2 regions of the Desulfitobacterium sp. THU1 genome follow, and region 2 is predicted to be linked to the other one. Evidence: predicted binding sites of a transcription regulator. Region 2 holds the regulator's gene; the other holds the start of a gene.
The links. Region 2 encodes CtsR, which represses protease genes until heat stress. Its sites were predicted from a motif close to AAGGTCAANNAAGGTCAAAT; they were not measured.
Positions count from the first base shown of each region.

Region 1: clpP (ATP-dependent Clp endopeptidase proteolytic subunit ClpP) is a predicted target of CtsR. The motif match lies at 7,240-7,259, and genes of this name have one in related genera.

Region 1 is NZ_JBBWUA010000001.1:264,030-273,773, forward strand. Features, by position in the region: gene AAC978_RS01205 (efflux RND transporter permease subunit) at 1-2,266, shown strand, start outside; gene AAC978_RS01210 (FadR/GntR family transcriptional regulator) at 2,338-3,063, opposite strand; gene AAC978_RS01215 (FAD-binding oxidoreductase) at 3,403-4,791, shown strand; gene AAC978_RS01220 ((Fe-S)-binding protein) at 4,793-6,076, shown strand; gene AAC978_RS01225 (hypothetical protein) at 6,080-6,247, shown strand; gene AAC978_RS01230 (sugar diacid recognition domain-containing protein) at 6,348-7,205, shown strand; gene clpP (ATP-dependent Clp endopeptidase proteolytic subunit ClpP) at 7,336-7,944, shown strand; gene galU (UTP--glucose-1-phosphate uridylyltransferase GalU) at 8,041-8,910, shown strand; gene AAC978_RS01245 (hypothetical protein) at 9,255-9,744, shown strand, end outside.
Region 2 is NZ_JBBWUA010000009.1:63,352-73,095, forward strand. Features, by position in the region: gene AAC978_RS09495 (ATP-dependent Clp protease ATP-binding subunit) at 1-637, opposite strand, end outside; gene AAC978_RS09500 (protein arginine kinase) at 630-1,715, opposite strand; gene AAC978_RS09505 (UvrB/UvrC motif-containing protein) at 1,720-2,217, opposite strand; gene AAC978_RS09510 (CtsR family transcriptional regulator) at 2,235-2,705, opposite strand; gene AAC978_RS09515 (hypothetical protein) at 2,919-3,248, opposite strand; gene AAC978_RS09520 (universal stress protein) at 3,344-3,772, opposite strand; gene AAC978_RS09525 (MFS transporter) at 3,908-5,254, shown strand; gene rbr (rubrerythrin) at 5,409-5,993, opposite strand; gene AAC978_RS09535 (MFS transporter) at 6,295-7,518, shown strand; gene AAC978_RS09540 (NUDIX hydrolase) at 7,556-8,143, shown strand; gene AAC978_RS09545 (DUF4342 domain-containing protein) at 8,263-8,811, shown strand; gene AAC978_RS09550 (response regulator transcription factor) at 8,836-9,519, shown strand; gene AAC978_RS09555 (sensor histidine kinase) at 9,509-9,744, shown strand, end outside.

The DNA.
Region 1 (9,744 bases), on a different contig from region 2:
TACCGTCGCCGTAGCTGATGATATTACTCAAGCTATTAATGAATTAAAGGGCGAATACCCAGATCTGACCTTGGATGTAGTCTACGATGAATCGGTGTATATTCAACAAACCATTGACACCGTAGCTCGTGAAGCCCTTCTTGGCGGTCTTTTAGCCATCGTCATTCTCTTTATCTTTTTCCACAACCTTCGTACCACTTTTATCACCGCCACCGCCATTCCTATCGCCGTCATGGCAACCTTTGCTTGCCTCTACTTCTTGGATGTCACCATTAATATGATGACCTTAGGTGGACTAAGCTTAGCTATGGGGCGTCTGGTCGATGATAATATCGTGGCCCTCGAGAACATTTACCGCTTCCGACAAGCGGGACACTCCAAAGCTGAAGCTGCCATCAAAGGGGTCTCGGAGGTTGGCATGGCGATCACCGCCTCGACCCTCACCACAGTTGCGGTATTTTTACCTATCGTCTTCGTGGAAGGATTGACAGCAACCCTCTTCCGGGATCTGGCCCTCACCGTGGGCGTTTCCTTAGGAGCATCGCTACTTGTTTCCCTAACCTTGGTTCCCGCTTTATCCGCCCAGATTATGAAGGTTGGCGAGCTTCCGGAAGGCCGCAAGGGGCTCAAAGGGCTCTTTGATCGATTTGGCAAAGGTTTTGACAACGGATTCAGCAGAGTGGAACAAAGCTATCGACGCTTTCTGCATTATGCCCTCGGCCATCGTAAAACCATTGTCATCGGCTCGGTTTTGATTTTTATCCTCTCCGGAGCCACAACCTTTTTCGTCGGAGCAGAATTTATGCCCGCTTCTGACGCCAGACAGCTTACAGTCAATGTTAAGCTCCCCGACGGAGCCCAACTGAAAGATACGGATGCCGTCATTGCCGAAGTGGAAAAGCAGTTGGAAGGAATCAGTGAGGTTCAAACCGCCTTCACTCAAGTCGGCTCGGGCGGACTCAATACCTTTGGTAATGCATCAGGAAATTCAGGATCCGTTATGATTCAGTTAATTCCCCTTGCCGAACGAAATCGCAGCGTTACGGATGTAGCTGAGGAACTGCGGACCTTGACGAAGGATATTCCCGGTGCCGAGATTGAAGTCACCATCACCGATATGATGTCCATGGGAACGACCTCTCCCATTAGTATCTCTATCAAAGGAGATGAGCTTGATCAACTGGAAGTGATAGCCACAGATATTCAGGCCATGGTCGCTTCTGTGGAGGGCACGCGGGAAGTCAAGACCAGTATGGGCGAAGGGATTCCCGAGGTTCAAGTCGCCATTGACCGAGAAAGAGCTTCCAAGTATGGTCTTACAGCATATCAAATCGCCAACGGACTGAAAGGGACCCTTTCGGGAACCACAGCTACCCAATATCGCTATGAAGGTAAAGAGATTAACGTCGTCATCTCAGGTGATGAGACCTTCAAACAGTCTATTGCGAACTTAGAGCAAACTCCTATTACAACCCCTTTGGGTATCAGCATACCCTTAAGCCAGATTGCTGAAGTCAGCATCGAGCGCGGACCCACGGCTATTGAGCGGGCAGACCAAGCTCGTGTCGTGCGGGTCACCAGTGATATTGTAGGTAGTGATTTGGCGGGGATTACCAGTCAGATTCAAACTAAGCTGGATGGCTACCAACTACCCAATGGCTACGTCTATGAAATGGGCGGAGAAAACGAAGAGATGATGCAATCCTTCGGAGATCTGGGCATGGCATTAGTCTTAGCTATCGTCCTCGTCTACATGATTCTAGCCGCACAGTTTGAGTCCCTGATCCATCCCTTTACGATTATTTTCTCCCTACCCATGGGCTTCTCAGGAGGAATGCTGGGACTCTTTATTACCGGCAGCTCCATCAGTGTTCCAGCCTTTATCGGGCTCATTCTACTCACAGGTATCGTGGTCAGTAATGCCATCGTCTTGGTTGACTATATCAACAAACGCCTCGAGATGGGGGATGCTCGTGAAGAAGCCATTGAAAACGCCGGTCCCGTTCGTTTGCGCCCCATCATCATGACCTCACTGACCACAGCCCTAGGTCTTATCCCCATGGCCCTAGGCATGGGCGAGGGCTCAGAAACCATGGCCCCCATGGCCGTCGTGGTAGTCTTCGGTCTAACCTTATCCACGGTCTCGACACTCATTCTCGTCCCCGTAATCTACACCATGAACGACGACTTCAAAAACTTCTTAAAGCGCAAAGGCAAGCGCAAAGCAAAAGTCGTGCCCGCTGTATCGGCGGAGGTTCAAGCGTAAATCATATAACCGATACGAAAATGGCCTAGAACAACGGTCTCCAAACCGCTATTCTAGGCCATTTTTCCATTCTACTCTTCTTCCTCCTCATGCTTATACTTACTAAACTCCAGCTCGACCTTCCGCAGGTGCTCATAGGTCAAGCGGCGAGCTAGATCAGCATTCTGATCACGAATCGTCTCGTAGATGCTGCGGTGATCCTCAAAGAGACGGGCGGTGGTTCCCGCTGTAGCCGACATCCACAGAGCACGCGTCACCTGCAACGTTTGTCCCATAATTTCCTGAACAGTATTCATCATCCGATCGAGAAGGGGATTATCGGTGGCCTTGGCTAAAGTCAGATGGAACTTAAGATCAAGAGCTTCACTGTTTTTAGCCTCAGGTAGGTCTGCCTCCATTTGCTCAATAAGATCCTTGAGAATGGCTAGGTCCTCTTCCTTGCGGCGCTGAGCAGCTAAGCCGGCAGCTTCCACCTCTAAAGCCTTACGAACCTCGAGAATGTTCTGCAGTTTATCTTTTTCCAAAAGGAGAATAAAAGTCAACGGTTCAATAATGGCGTTAGAAGCATTAGCCTTCACAAAAATGCCCCCGCCTTGGCGAATCTCTAGGATACCAGTTAAGCTAAGAGCTGCTAATGCTTCGCGTACTGAGGTGCGTGAAACTTGGAAACGCTCAGCAAGCTCGTTTTCAGTAAGAAGCCTATCTCCGGCACAAAGGTCCCCCTTCACAATGAGGCCCTTGATTTGCTCTAAAATGATTTCCGTGGTGCGTTTACTCTTAATGGGTCGAATATCCATCTTTACTACCTCACAAATTCAAAAAAGTGCGTCGTATTTTCATGAGTGCATTATGTCATAGTGTACGTATTTGCGTATTTGCTTCATAATAATGTTTATGTCGAAGGTTATCTCTTTTTTGTATAATTCTTACTTATCTTAAAATTATACCACAAAAGGTAAAGAAGTAGCTAGTGAAAACATGAACATAGTGAAATCTGAAAGTTTTCTCTAGTCGAAAAGTTCTTTTTTTCCCAAAGTAGGAATCTATCTAAATAGCACGAATAAATTAAAGTAATTAGTTAACCTATCATAGGATGGTCAGACCAGTAAGTTCATTTTTAAGGAGGATTTAATGCTATGTTAAAAGCGGAAGCTTTGAACGAACTCATCCAAGTTTTGGGAAAAGAACATGTCATCACGGAACATGAAGAACTTTTGACATATTCCTACGACGCTACTGCAGCAATGCCCCGTCAAACTCCGGATGTATTCATCACCCCCCAGACTACCGAGCAAGTCTCGGAAGTTATGAAGATCGCCACGAAATACGATCTGCCTGTTTATCCCCGTGGGTCAGCCACGAACCTCAGCGGTGGCACTATTCCCATCGAAAAGGGCATCGTCATGTCCATGCTGCATATGAACAAAATCTTAGAAGTGGATGAGGAGAACCTCACTGCATCCGTACAACCAGGTGTCATTATCGCTGACCTAAACAATGCTGCCATGGAACATGGACTTTTCTATCCTCCCGATCCCGGCACAGTAAACACCGCAACCATGGGTGGCTCTGTTTCGGAATCCTCCGGTGGCTTACGTGGACTGAAATATGGTGTGACTAAGCACTATGTCATGGGTATGAAGCTGGTCCGTGCCAACGGAGATATCATTAAATGGGGCGGCAAAACCGTGAAGAATGTGACCGGTTATGATCTGACCGCCTTATTCACAGGTGCTGAAGGCACCCTAGGTATTATTACAGAAATTCTTGTTAAGCTGAATCCGGTGCCTGAAGCGAAGAAAAGCCTCCTCGGTGTCTTCGATGATATCGATAAAGCCGGTAATGCTATTTCAGCGATTATTCGCAATAAGGTTATTCCGGCAACTCTGGAAATCATGGACAATATCACCATTCGCACCGTAGAAAACTTCACCCATGCCGGGCTTCCCGTCGATGCTGAAGCGATTCTGCTCTGTGAAGTGGATGGTTATATAGAAGCCGTAGAGCGTGAGGCTGCCCTAGTAGAGAGGATTCTCAAAGAGCAAGGTGCTGTAGAGGTCAATATTGCCAAGACCGACGAAGAGCGGGATAAGATCTGGTTCGCTCGTCGCCAAGCCCTACCGGCACTCGCCCAACGCCGACCCACCACCGTATTAGAAGATGCTACCGTACCGCGCAGTAAGATTCCTGACATGATCAAGGCCATTCGGAAAATCGCTGACAAATACAACCTCTTGATCGGAACCTTCGGCCACGCCGGGGACGGCAACCTGCATCCCACCATTTTAACCGATGAAAACGACAAGGAAGAAATGGAACGTGTGGAAAAGGCAGTCGAAGAAATTTTTGAAGTGGCTGTATCCTTCGGTGGTACCCTTTCCGGAGAGCACGGTATCGGCATGGCCAAAGCTAAGTTTTTACCCTTAGAGTTTGGGGAAGCCGGCGTAAAACTCCTTCGGGATATCAAAGAAGCCTGTGACCCGGACTATCGTATCAACCCCGGCAAAATGGTGAGGAGGGACTAAGGTGAGTATATTCAGTTCACTTGACTCCATCCAAGACGAATTAAGTAAATGTATGAAATGCGGAAACTGTCAAGAGGTTTGCCCCATCTATAAAGAAAACCGCCGCGAAGTCTCGGTGGCCCGGGGTAAGATCAGCTTGATTCAGATGGTCATGAGTGGTGAAGTTGATCTCACAGAAGGAATCGCTGATCGTTTATCCCTCTGTACCACCTGTATGGCGTGCAATAAGATTTGTCCTTGTGGAGTCCGATTTGATAAAATTATTTTGGCCGCTCGGGCTGAAGCCGTGCGTAAAAAAGGATTACATCCCATTAAGAAGATAGCTTTTAATACGATTAAAGCTTATCGACTCTTTGACTTTGGCATGAAAGTCGGCAGCACCTTCCAAGGGCTAGTTATGAAACGTGTCCATGGCAGTGATAAAGGTGCCCGTTTGCGCATCAATATCGGTCTAGGTAAAGATAATATCTTACCGAATCTGGCTGCTCGCCCCTTAAAAGACGAATTGCCTGAAGTCACTAAAGTCGACAACCCCAAAATGAGAGTTGGTTATTATATTGGCTGCATGACCAACTATTTCTATACCGATATGGGTAATGCGGTTGTCTCTGTCTTAAAAGAAAACGACTGTGAAATCGTCGTCCCTAAGGATCAAGGCTGCTGCGGAACTCCCGCTGCCGTCAATGGCGATGTGGAGTCAGCTAGGGAATGCGGACGACGCAACCTCCGGGCCTTCGAGAAACTGAATCCTGACGTCATCGTCTCCAATTGTTCCTCCTGCGGTGAAGCTTGGAAGCACACCTTCCCACAGCTCTTCGACGATGAGCCGGAGATGAAAGCTTTAGCCGACAAATGGGCAGCTCGGACCTATGATATCGCTGAATTCCTCATTCATAAGGTTCCCTTCAAAAAAGAAGGTCTAGGACCTGTGAAGCGTAAAGTAACCTATCACGATCCTTGCCATTTAAACCGTGGCCAAGGAATCAACAAAGAACCCCGGGAAATCCTCAGATCCATCCCTGAACTCGAGTTTATTGAAATGAAGAAACCAGACCGTTGCTGTGGAATGGCCGGATCCTTCTACCTGGTCCATCCGGATCTGTCCGGTCAGATCGGCGAAAAGAAAACTGCGGATATTGCGCAAACTCATGCCGATACCGTCGTCACCGGTTGCCCCGCTTGCCGCTTGCAGTTGACCAGTGGGGTTATGAACGCAGGCATAACTGAAAATGTCATGCATACTGTACAAATCCTTGCTGAATCCTATGAAGCAGGAAAAAGGTAAAGTGTGAATTGGGGTCAGGCTCCTCTTTTCACCAATTGGACAGAAGGAAGCAAGGAAGTTGCCAGACAACCCTTAGCACAAGAAGAGCAGTGTGAACGTGAGTTTGCACTGCTCTACCTTTATAACTCTTTCCTAAATTCCACATATAACAAAATCAATCTTGCCATTTAAGAGGAAAACTCTTTTTTTTGTAGAAATAAAGTAAGCATGTTTTTAGGAGTTGGTTGCAATTTAATTTTACATACTGGCAATACTATAGAGGAGTGAAAACATGGATTTAACAGCGGCTATCGCTAATGAAATTGTTGACTTTATTTATGAGCAATGTGGGTATCATAGTATCGTCTGTGATAAATCGGCGCGGATCATTGGTGATTCGGCAAAGACACGAATTGGTGTACTGCACGGCGGGAGTCAAAAGATTCTCTCCAGCAACCAAGAAACTGCTGTCATTACTGCTGAAGATGCAGAGAGATCCGGAGGATCTTTGAAGGAAGGTTACAGCATTGCCATTAAGCTCAATGGAGAGAAGATAGGTAGTTTTGGAATTGCCGGCCCCTTAGCCATAATTACGCCCATTGCTAAGGTTGCCGCAGGAATGGTCATTAAGACGCTCAGAGAAGATGAAGTCAAAAAGACCCTGCGCGATCAAGTCCATAGCCTCACAGCTGCCCTGGGTCAAGCTGCGACAGCTATTGAGGAAATGGTCGCCTCTTCACAGGAAGTGGCCTCCATCAGCCAAGCAGTCTCCTCGAAAGCTCAGCAGGGATATGAGCAGGTTAAAGCAACGGAAGAAATCCTAGACTTTATCCGTCGCGTATCTAAGCAGACGAACCTTCTCGGCTTGAATGCGGCCATCGAAGCTTCCCGAGCAGGAGAACACGGACGGGGCTTCCAGGTCGTAGCGGGAGAGGTCCGCAAGTTGGCCGAAGACAGCAACCGTTCAGCTAATGATATCCAGATGATGCTTCAAAACTTCCAAGATACCATCGAATCAGTCACCGAGGGCGTGACCGAGAGCGGTAAAATTAACCTCGAGCAAGCTAAGCATACCCAAGACATTTCGGAAATGGTCGAAGGAGTTAAAAAGGTAGGTTATCAATTGACACAGCTTGCTGATGCACTATAATTCCATTATGATTAATAATTTGTCGGTATTTTTTATTTGACCTTTTTTGACCTTTGTACTAAAATAAGAATATCAGGACAGGATAGACTGAGACAAAAAATTAGGATAAAGAATACAAGGGGGATTCATAATGAGCTATTTGGTGCCTATGGTTATTGAACAAACTAATCGTGGAGAGCGTTCCTACGATATTTATTCCCGGCTGCTTAAGGATCGGATCATCTTTTTGGGTGGACCGGTCAGCGATGATGTGGCCAATGTGATTGTAGCTCAACTGCTGTTCTTAGAAGCTGAAGATCCAGAAAAGGATATTTTCTTATACATCAATAGTCCTGGTGGCTCCATCTCTGCCGGCATGGCTATTTATGATACTATGCAATATATTCGCCCGGATGTGCATACCATCTGCGTCGGTTTAGCAGCAAGCATGGGAGCCTTCCTTTTAACCGCCGGAGCAAAAGGGAAACGGACAGCACTTCCCAATGCGGAAATTCTCATCCACCAACCCTTGATTGGCGGCGGCGGTATTTCCGGTCAAGCCACCGAAATCGAAATCCATGCTAAGCATTTACTCCGTATCAAAGAACGGATGAATCGCATTTTGGCTGAACGTACCGGCCAAACCATGGAGCGCATCGAAGCCGATACAGACCGTGATCGCTACATGACAGCCGAAGAAGCCAAGGCTTATGGTCTTATCGACGAAGTCTTGGAAAAACCGCTGCAAGCAAAAAAATAAAAAAATGGGGACTGGTTTTCAACGAGAAAGTCGTTAAAGAAACCGGTCCCTTCTGTTAGAGAACTTCGATTTAGGAAGGATCAAAGGGGATAGAGTATGCGAAAAATCAAAAAGGCCATCATCCCAGCAGCAGGCCTTGGCACACGTTTTTTGCCGGCAACGAAAGCCCAACCCAAAGAAATGCTGCCGATCGTGGATAAACCAACTATTCAATACATCGTTGAAGAAGCTGTTAATTCAGGAATCGAAGATATCATTATCGTCACCGGGCGCAATAAGCGGGCCATTGAAGATCATTTTGATCGTTCCATTGAGCTCGAAACCTTTTTGCAAAAGAGCGATAAAAATGAGCTTTTGGATATGGTCCAAGATATCGCGCGACTGGTGGATATCTACTATGTACGTCAAAAAGAAGCCCTGGGCCTTGGCCATGCAATCTACAGTGCTAGGAAATTCATCGGGGATGAACCCTTCGCAGTGCTTTTGGGTGATGATATCATCCATTCGGAAGTGCCCTGTCTGAAACAAATGATCCAAGTATACGAACGACATGGTGCCAGCATTGTGGGGGTGCAGCAAGTCCCCCTTGAAGACGCCTCGAAATACGGAATTGTTGACGGCGTGCTTTTTGATGAGAGTATTTATCGAGCTCAGGATTTAGTGGAAAAACCCCGCCCAGAAGATGCCCCGAGCTCCCGCTTAGCTATTATGGGCCGCTACATTCTTAACCCTGAAATTTTTGACATCCTCGAAAACCTCCCTCCCGGCAAAGGGGGAGAGATTCAACTGACCGATGGACTAAAGGAGCTGGCCAAGTCCCAAGAAATCCTTGCTTATCAATTTGATGGTCAGCGCTATGATGTGGGAGACAAGCTAGGCTTCGTCCAAGCCACCATCGAATATGCCCTCCGTCGGGAGGACCTCTCCGAGCCCCTCATGAACTACCTAAAACACCTCATCAAGTAAAGAAGTGAATCAAGTGTGTGAGTCAAGGGGACAGGTTCCTGTTTTCATCAGAAAACGGGTATCTGTCTTTTTGCTTTTATCTCACTTATTTTGCCTCTTTGAATCTATCCCCTTGACCCAATTATTTCCCTAGTTTTTAAAAAGTGGGACCAGACCCAGCTTTTCATCTGGAATTTGCTGTTACTATTTCGCGAAAGCTTGTACCCTTGGGTAAACTACTGACAAATCGGACAGGCTGAGGGCGGAAAAAGGGTAGAGGCGTGCAGGAAAAGCGACAGGTTTTCCTCCTAAAAATTGGTAATATATTAGAGAGCTATTGATTACTTAATAAAGGAGGGAGATTCATGGAGTTCGACAAAAAGAAGGTCCTATCTCTGGCGGGAACCCTCGTATTGGCCGGTGCGGTGGTTGTCGGCGGGATCTATGGACCGAGTGCCTGGAAGGTCTTTATGAATAAGGCAGCGCCTGAGAAAGACTCTGTCGTAATTCAGGCACCACCTGTTGAAGGCGCGAACCCTCAGGATCCCAGTACAGCTGAGAGTCCACCTGGGCAAACCTCTGGAGTAAGCCCTGCTGTAACTGTGACTGATCCACCGGGAATTAATGCTACTCCACAGGGAGATGTCTCAGGGCCAAAGAAATATAAAGAGCCCGACACCAAAGACATCAACTTAGCCCCATCTGTCGCCGGCTTTTTTGGCGAAAACGGTTTGAGTCAAGATGCTCAGAATCTTGTGTTTGGTGCGGCGTGGAATATCCATCAATATGTGGATGGATATTTATACGGACCGAATTCCGGTCCGCAGATGAACGAAGAAGACATTAAACGCTACA
Region 2 (9,744 bases):
CTGGATTGTTTTTGGTCCGGCGGCTGAGCACTTGTACTACCCGCTCAATCTCATCATCCCGGCCCACTACCGGATCCAGCTTGCCATCCCGAGCCTGCTGAGTTAGATCGCGACCGAATTCGTTCAAAGCCGGGGTGTTTGAGGGTCCGGCATTTTTGGCACTTCCATTGCTCGGGGCACCGTTAGGCATTGGGGTATCATCAGGCTGCCCACCCAGCAACTGGACCACTTGCTTCCAGATTCTCTCCGGGCTTACCCCGAGATTGCGCAAGACTCGCGCGGCGACCCCTTCCCCCTCCATAAGGAGACCGAGGAGGAGATGCTCTGTACCTACATAACTCACCCCATGACGGCGAGCTTCTTCGCTAGCTAATTCTAAAATCCGTTTGACCCGGGGAGTGAGACTAACCTCGCCTTCATATGGCTCGCCAATACCGGTTAAATTTCCGATTTGCTCCCGGATCTTTTCCGGGGTTACCCCTATTCCTAAAAGTGACTTAGCCGCAATTCCTTCACCTTCATCGACTAAGCCGAGTAGAAGGTGCTCTGTCCCAATGACGTTAGAACCCATGCGTTGGGCCTCTTCTGCAGCAAACTGCAGAGCTTTCAATGCCTTTTCCGTAAATTTCTCATTCATTATGGTTTCCACCTTCCATATTGGTCTCTTTAACTTCACTCATGGCCATTCGCACAAAGTTGGCCCGCTGCTCATCCCGTTGCTCAGGAGTGAGTTCTTTTTCTAAAATGTATTGCAAGGAAGCAGGCAGGGTCTCCACTAGCAAGGTGCTAAAGCTACGCTGGTGAGGAGGAAGTATACCCATGTCTATCCCCAGACGATCTAGGGATAAGCTTTGCAGTGCATCCTCCGATTTGAGTAGCCTAGCATTTTCTAGTGTACCCCTTGCCCTCCAGACCTTATCTTCCAGAGTAACTCGGGCCTCTCTAGCCAAGCTCTCCCGAGCATGAATTTCTTGCTCAACTATCTGAAGAGTCACCGCCTCCAGATGGGTCAGTGTATCCTCTTCGCTCTTGCCTAGGGTAATCTGATTAGATACCTGATAGATATGCCCAAAGGCTTGTGAGCCTTCTCCGTAGAGTCCCCGTACCGCCAAACCCAGTTGATTAAGGGCTCCCAGTAGCTGCTGAACCCGATGGGTCATGACAAGTGCCGGGATATGGACCATCACCGAGGCCCGCATGCCTGTTCCGACATTTGTGGGGCAAGCGGTCAGATAACCTTCGTTTTCTCGATAAGCCAGATCCAAGCGATGTTCTAACTCATCGTCTAAGGTATTCGCCAAGTGAAAGGCCTCTTTTAATTGATTTCCCGGGAGTAGGACCTGAATTCTGATATGATCCTCTTCATTCACCATCACCGATGCCCGATGATCAGGATTTATGGCTACCCCCCGAGCTCCTCTTGCACTCACAAGGGCCGGACTGATCAAATGTTTTTCGATAAGGACATATTGCTCAATCGCGGTCAAATCCTTAATCGAGTAATAGGTGAGCTTCTGACCATCAATCGCTAGCTCTTCTAGTTGCTGAGAAACCTTCTTCTCAACCTCTTGGGAGGCTTCCTCGGTAAGTCCTAAAGGAAAAGGAACTCCTTCTAGATTACGGGCTAGACGAATTCGGCTGCTCAAAACCACCGGCATATCCGGCCTTTCCTTCATCCATTCACTGTGTTTTAGCAAGTGTTCTTTTCTCTCCATCGTCTCACTCCCCCAGCTTCTGCTCGAGTTTACGAATCTGATCGCGAACCGTTGCCGCTGCTTCAAATTCTTCATTGCGAATGAGTTGCTGAAGCTTTTCTTTAAGCTTTTTGACCTCCATCTTCTCTCGGAGGGACGCTCCTTTGCGGGCGGGAATCTTACCAACATGGTAGCCGCCCCCGTGGATCTTCCGCAGGATGGGCTCCAGCTCCGCTTGGAATTTATCATAACAGCCACTGCAACCTAGCTTACCGGCTTGGGTGATTTCAGAAAGCCGACGTCCACATTGCGGGCAGGCTTCTTCCTGCAAGGCTTTAGAGTTAGTCGTCACACTAAAAAGCGACTGCAAAAAATCCGGAATGATTCCCGGGTTGAAGACGAAGCTTACTTCCGGGGCGTTTTTAGCGCATTGATCACATATAAAAAGCTTGACCATCTCTCCATTGTCTATTTTGGTGATTTGGACATTAGCCTCTCTTTGCTGACAATGTTGACATAGCATGTGGTTCCCTCCTGTTCTCAGTGCAAATCCTCACGGCCTAGGGTTAACAGGATCCGCTTCATGATATGAGCTCGTAGGCTATTGGTTTTGATATTCTCCAGTCCTAAGGTGTCTCGGTGGAGAATCGTCTTGATAATTTCCTCTTCCCGTCGCGTGACAAGTTCATCTTCATAGAGACGCTGCAATAGATCATTCGCGCGATTCTCCGTTAACTGATTGCCAATTAACTGTTTCATGATGTTTTGGAATTCCCCATCATCACTAAAGCTCAAACGAACAATCCTGAGATAGCCACCACCACCCCGACGACTCTCCACTAAATAACCTCGATCTATAGAAAAGCGAGTTTCCAGCACATAATTAATTTGAGATGGAGCGCAGGAAAATTCCTCCGCAAGAATACCTCGCTGGAGGGTGATAAAGCCCTCTGTTGATTGTTCTATGATTCGCTTCAAATGCATCTCAATACGGTCCGCAAGATTTCCCATATACGACACTCCCTTGATCATGACATTCTTTGACCTTATGACCTTCTCTGACCTTTAATAGTATTCTACCCCAAAATGTTCTTTTTGCAAAGACTCTAAAGAACTTTTTAAAGATTTTCTTCCCCGAGTCCCTAGCCTATCTTTTGCAAAATCCATACATCCTCATTCGTCATACTAAAAATACAGTAAAATAAAAAACTTCGTCTTTGCCTATTAGGCAAAGACGAAGTATGCCCACGTCCCTAAGGTAATACACCCCATCACCGATAATAAGATATACACTTTTGCACCTGACCAAAAAAGCGGCGGATCACCCTCGTTATCCAGATCATTCTTGTCTGGCTCAGGATCATTTTGAGTAGTAAACTTACTTCTAACCCGAGGTTCATGACTAAGAGAGACGGATGCGTCCTTTGGGACTGCCGGATCAATGGTGCTTCGTAAAGGGCCTTCCGATCGAGCGGAAAGATCCTCCCAATGAATCGTTCCTTTTAATAAGTAATCAATCTCTTCAGGTGTCAACCGAATCTCTTTTTCTTTCATAGCTATCTTACGCTCCTGTTGCTGGGTTAGTCTTGCACTTCTTGGTATTCTTTATTAAAGTAAAAAACCCTGCTCCTGGGAGCAGGGCTAAAGTCCTATTTTATGAGCAGGACCGGGCAGGGTGCCTTTTGGAGAACGCGCTGACTGACGCTACCCAGTACAGAACCTGTGATTGGTCCATAGCCGTGACTACCGATAATCACCAAATCAATCTCATCCTGCTTGATCTGATCGATGATCTTCATGACGGGATGGCCGATCTCTAAAACTGTACGAACAGGCACCTCTCCCGTATCAATCCCCGCGAGGGTAGCCTCCAAGGCCAATTCAGCGTTTTTCAAGATATCTTCTTGGGACATGGTAAATCCATAGGACACAGTATATCCCCAAAGGGCCTGTGGTGTATAAGTAACATGCATAAGTACGATCTCTGCTCCGAATTGTTTTGCAAGTTCAAGAGCTGTTTTATAAGCACGTACCGAAAATTCTGAGGCATCGGTTGGGACGAGTATTTTTTTGTACATAGATAATCCTCCCTTCTATTGAAAGACTCCTGTTCAGGGAATTCTTTCTTGTCTTAATTTTAAGTAGTTATTTTTCAAAAAGCAACTTATAATAGTAATTTGAAACGCTACATTTAAAAGATATCTGAAATTAATATGATTAAAACGTTTAAAACACAGAAAGAAGTGGAGAACTTGCAGTTCGCTTTAAAAACATCACGCTATGGCTGGAGCAGTTGGAGCATCTTAGTCATAGCCTTTATTACTGTCTTTTTTCATCGACTATCGGTGGGTTCAGTGGCTGATCAGCTGACCCAAGAAATCCCCATGAATGCCTTAACTCTAGGGAACTTGACTGCTATGAACTATTACGCTTATGCCCTTATGCAGATTCCCGTCGGCATTCTCGTTGACCGCATCGGTGTTCGCAAAATTAACTTCTGCGGACTCTTGATTACTGCAGCAGGAAGCATCCTTTTTGGTTTAGCTCATAATTTAGAAACTGCCTACCTCTCCCGTTTCTTAGTCGGAATCGGTTCCTCAGTCATCATCGTCTCGATCTTTAAGATTCAAGCCACTTGGTTTCCCCTCTCACGTTTCTCAGCCCTTTCAGGGCTTACCTCCTTTTTTGGGAATTTCGGCTCTTTGCTCGCTCTCTACCCACTGTCCTTTGTATCTATGGCCTTTGGCTGGCGAAATGTCTTTTATTGGATGGCGGTCGTATCCCTGGTTCTTGCCATCTTGGTCCTTTGGGGCGTACATGATGCCAAGCCCAAGCTTAGGGATCCTGACCGAGATGAGCAAAAAAAGGCCTCCCCCCAAGTAGCGACCACCACCGAGATCACCTCACAAGAGCGGATCAATCCTCCTCAGGAGAAATCCGTCCCCTTTATGAGCTTCTTAAAAGAAAGCTTACGCAGTGTGCTCAAAAACCCTCGAACCTGGCCCAATGTCCTTACCCTCTTTGCTTTTACCGGTTCCAGCACCACTTTGCTGGGGCTTTGGGGAATTCCCTTAATTACGCAAATTTACGGTCTGGATAAAGCAACGGCTGCCGGATATGTGACTTTTGCTACCTTTGGCTTTATTCTCGGAGCTCCCCTCGTCTCCCTATGGGTTCGCTTGCTGAAAGGTATTCGCCCTGCCCTCTTAGCCGGCACGGGTCTCAATCTTCTGCTATGGACCTATATCACAGTGATTGCGGCAGGACGACCGCCAGTTCAGCTCTGGCCCATATTTTTCTTTCTGTTCGGACTCCTAATTATGACCCATATTCTTGCTTTTTCTAATGTAACTGCCGTCAATTCCTTAAAATACAGTGGCATTGCAACAGCAGTTACCAATATGGCTGAATTCATCGGTAGCTCTATCGCCAGTCTTGCCATCGGATTAGTGCTAGACCATAGCGGTAACGCCGGCACTGCTTGGTGGATTATCCTGTTCATGGCTGCTTTAAGCTTTATCGCAGCTCTCTTAATAAAGGAACAGCCGATCGACTCCTAAATATAAATAAAACCTTATTCAAAGAGCACGAGCTCCTTTGAATAAGGTTTTTTACTATTGGTAATTAAAAAAAGCGAAGAGCCCCCGTCGGAGCTCCTCACTTTTTAGATGCTCTGTATCTTGTTCATATTGGCCATAGGCCAAATGGTTCTTATTAATACTCTTCCGGTAGCGGCTTGAAGTAACCTTGAGGATGTTGACAAGCTGGGCAAAGATCGGGAGCGCCTGCACCTTCATGAACATAACCACAGTTCTCGCATTTCCAGGAGAGCTTTTCTTCTTTTTTGTAGAGGGTACCGTTTTCCAAGTTCTTAGCTAAGTTTGCATAGCGATTCTCGTGATGTCCTTCTACAGAGGCAATCTTGCGAAAAGCTACTGCAATATCTTTATAACCCTCTTCGTCCGCAATATCTGCAAATTGCGAGTAAGCTTCTACTTCCTCTCCTTCTCCGGCAGCCGCGGATTTCAGGTTTGCTAAAGTATCCCGCAGGTTAAGTGGGTATTCCCCAGTAACATGGAAGGATTCCGCTTGGTCGCCGGCATATTTTTGCAAGAACTTATAGAACACCTTTGCATGTTCTTTTTCATTATCTGCTGTAGAAATGAAAATGTTTTGAATTGCTTGATGTCCTTCATTCTTAGCGGTACCAGCATAAAAGGTGTAACGATTGCGCGCTTGAGACTCTCCGACGAATGCATCCACCAAGTTTTGAAATGTCCTTGAATCTTTAAAATCCATCTAATACAAACCTCCCTAATTATTATTTTGGTAGTGTGCCATGTACTGAATAATTTCATACTGTGCAACTCTCTACTTTGTTATTTTCTTCATAACCACGGTTTTTTCCTGCCTTTGTCGATAGTTTTTAATATAATTATAATTTTCATCTATCTCAGCTTGCTGCCTTTACTTACGTCTAAAGCCCTGAACCACCCTCATTCCTCTACATTTTTCCAGAGGGATGCATTGTTATTTTCCAGTTAGAGTGGTAAGTTATTAGAGCGGCCACAATTATTATGTAAAGAGGTTATAGCCATTTATGGAGTCTCAACAGATCACTAAATTTAACATTCCGAGGCCTATACTTATCTTAATCATCGGCGGTTTTATTCATTCGGTGGGTAACTCTTTTATGTGGCCACTGAACAGCATTTTTATGCATAATATTCTTGGGCGTTCCCTGACCGAAGCTGGAACGCTTATATCTCTACAAGCCTTAGCTACTTTAGTCGGGCAATTTATCAGTGGTGTTTTAGCTGATCGCTTTGGCTCACGTCGCGTAATGATCTACGGGTTGATCGGAGCAATTATACCTCTAGTCTTGATCGGGATCTTTCCGGTCTGGGAAGTGTATGCTCCATGCATTTTGTTTTTCGGCTTCGCTATCGCCTTCATATTCGTCCCTATCAATGCCATGATTTTCACCCTTTGGCCAGAGGGCGGGCGTCGGGGTTTCAACCTACTTTACGTTTTTAACAATGCCGGAGTAGCCGTAGGAACCGCTTTAAGCGGATTCATTGCCGCCATATCTTTTAAGCTGGTTTTCCTCCTTAATGGCTTTTCCTTTTTCATCTACCTTCTCATGGTGCTCTTTCTCCTGCCTGTAGCGGATACACTTGGAAAGCCCCTAACCCGATCCAAGGAAAAGGTACCCATTTTCCATGACCGAGGTTTTCCTGTCCTGATCGCCCTTTGCGCCGGAATCTTCCTTATGTGGGGTGCTTATATTCAGATCAACACGATTCTCCCTGTGACAATGACTAACTTAGGCTATTCCTTACCCCAATACAGCATCCTTTGGACTCTGAATGGAATCATTATCGTGACCTTTCAGCCCGTCATCAGCTGGATAATCCGCCATTGGGCTCCTACCCTTTCACGACAGTTTTATTTTTCCTGCATCTTCTACGGGCTGGGTTTTCTCATGCTCCTAGGCAATCTTCCCTATCCTTCCTACTTTATCATGATGCTTATTATCACCCTTGGGGAAATGTTGGTCCTCCCCGGCGTTCCTGCCGCCGCTGCACTCATCGCTCCGGAAGGAAAAACCGGAACCTATCAAGGGGTAGTGGCTGGCGCCTCCTCTGGAGGGAGAGCTCTTGGCCCCATCCTAGGCGGATTAGCCTTTGATATGTATGGGGGATACATGGCTTGGTGGCTGGCCCTGACCTTTGTAATCCTTGCTTTCTTCCCCTTCTATCTCTATCAGCGTCGGGAAAGAACCTTTAGTCAAAAAGTAGAAATACACGAACAAGCTTTATAATATACGAAGCCTATAGAATACAAAAGGATGTATGCTCATGTCATTGTCAACCAACAATTACCGATTCTGCCCACAATGCGGCAACCCTCTCCACAACTCAGAGTTATACGGTCAAATTCGTTCCCACTGCACAGCCTGTTCCTTTGTCTTCTGGGGAAATTTCTCACTGGGTGTGGGTGGCGTCGTTTGGCATGAAGGAAAGGTTCTTTTAGTCCAACGGGCCCATAACCCCGGCAAAGGAGTCTGGACTCTGCCCGGTGGCTACGTAGATCAGCAAGAAAAAATCGCCGACGCTGTTGTCCGGGAAATATGGGAAGAGACCCATCTCCAGACCCGGCCGCTTTCCGTTATCGCTCTGCGGGACCGTCCCGGAGAGAAGCACGATACCTACATCGTCTTTCTTCTGGAATACTTGGAAGGAGAGCTCCTCGCCGATCCGGAGGAGGTCAGTGACATCGGTTTCTTTACCTTAGAGGAAGCCCAAGCACTCATGATTGCTGAACTCAGCCTTAGCGTCATCAAAGCCTCGCTCACCCAACGCCTCCAAGGCTTCTTACCGAAGTCAGGGGTTGCTATGGTAGGCGGTGAACGCTCCGTGTTATATCAGATTCCAGAAAAAACGTAACTTATTTTTAATCTGATTTTAATAATCGTCAAATTTACCTTAAAGCTTTTGTGGTTAGAATTTAGACATAGAGATAATCCAATAAAGAATTCTCAACCCAAAACAAGGAGGTACCAATTATGACACCTTTAGAAAAAGTAGAAAAACTATGTTCGATGGGCAACCTAACCTATGAGGAAGCCAAAGCCGCCTTGGAGGCATCCAACGGTGATTTGCTTGATGCCATCATCTATCTTGAAAAACAGGGCAAGATCCACGCCCCATCCGGTGGAGGATACTACAGCAGCGAGAAAACTGTCGATGCCAGCATCATTCCCTATTCAGAAAAGGACAGGGAAAAGGCTCATTACCACAGCAACAAAGAAAATCCTTTTATCTCCTTTACCAAACAGGCCTGGGATTTCTGCGTAAAGCTGGTTCGTAAGGGCAATGCTAACACCTTTGAAGTACTCAAGAAAGAGGAAGTCAAAGGATCTTTCCCCGTCACCGTCCTCATCCTGCTATTGATCTTCGCCTTTTGGGTTACCATTCCCCTGTTGGTCATCGGCCTATTCTTCGGTCTGCGTTATCGTTTTGTGGGGTCTGATTTTGAAAAAACCACCATCAATGACGCCATGGATAGTGCCGCCGATGCTGCCGAAAACCTCAAAAAGTCCATGGATAAATAATTTCTGGAATTGGTGGGGATCTCCATGTGCTCGAAGATACTGATTATTGAAGACGAAGAAAAAATCGCTCGATTCGTCGAGCTTGAGCTTAGTTATGAAGGATATACGGTTACTAAAGCCTTTGATGGTCGAACCGGACTTGAACTCGCCGAAACCGGCGAGTTCGATCTGGTTTTGCTTGATGTTATGCTGCCCCAATTAAGCGGCATGGAGGTTCTTCGTCGAATTCGCCGCACCTCTGCCGTTCCTATTATCATGCTCACCGCCCGCGATAGTGTGATGGATAAGGTTTCCGGACTGGATAGTGGGGCAAACGATTATATCACCAAACCCTTTGCTATCGAGGAGCTTCTCGCCCGCATCCGTAACGCTTTGCGAAAGCAAATTGCAGTGGAAGACACCACGGAGCTATTATCTGCTTTAGATTTACAGCTCGACATGGGTCGTCGTACCGTGACTGTAAAAGGTCAGCCCATTGATTTAACCAAACGGGAATTTGATCTTCTGTACTTTCTCCTCAAAAACAAAGGACTAGTTGTCTCCCGTGAATCATTACTTGAGAATGTCTGGGGCTTTGATTTTACTGGTGATACCAACGCCGTCGATGTCTACATCCGCTTTCTTCGCGGAAAAATTGATGAGGTGTTCGATATAAAGCTCATTCACACTGTCAGAGGGGTAGGATACGTGATTAAAGATGACCGCTAAATCACTCCCTAATCAGCATAATCCTCACAACCGTATTAGAGATCGAATACGGTTTTCAATCGTTTGGAAGCTTAACCTTAGACTCCTTTGGCGATTGCTGTGGATTTTTCTCAAGCTTAACGTTTGTTTGGTCCTCGTATCTACACTGGGTCTGTTCATACATGCGGAGCAGATGATTGGAACAACCGCCGAAAAAATAGCTCAGTCAGGAGCACCTTCCTTTGA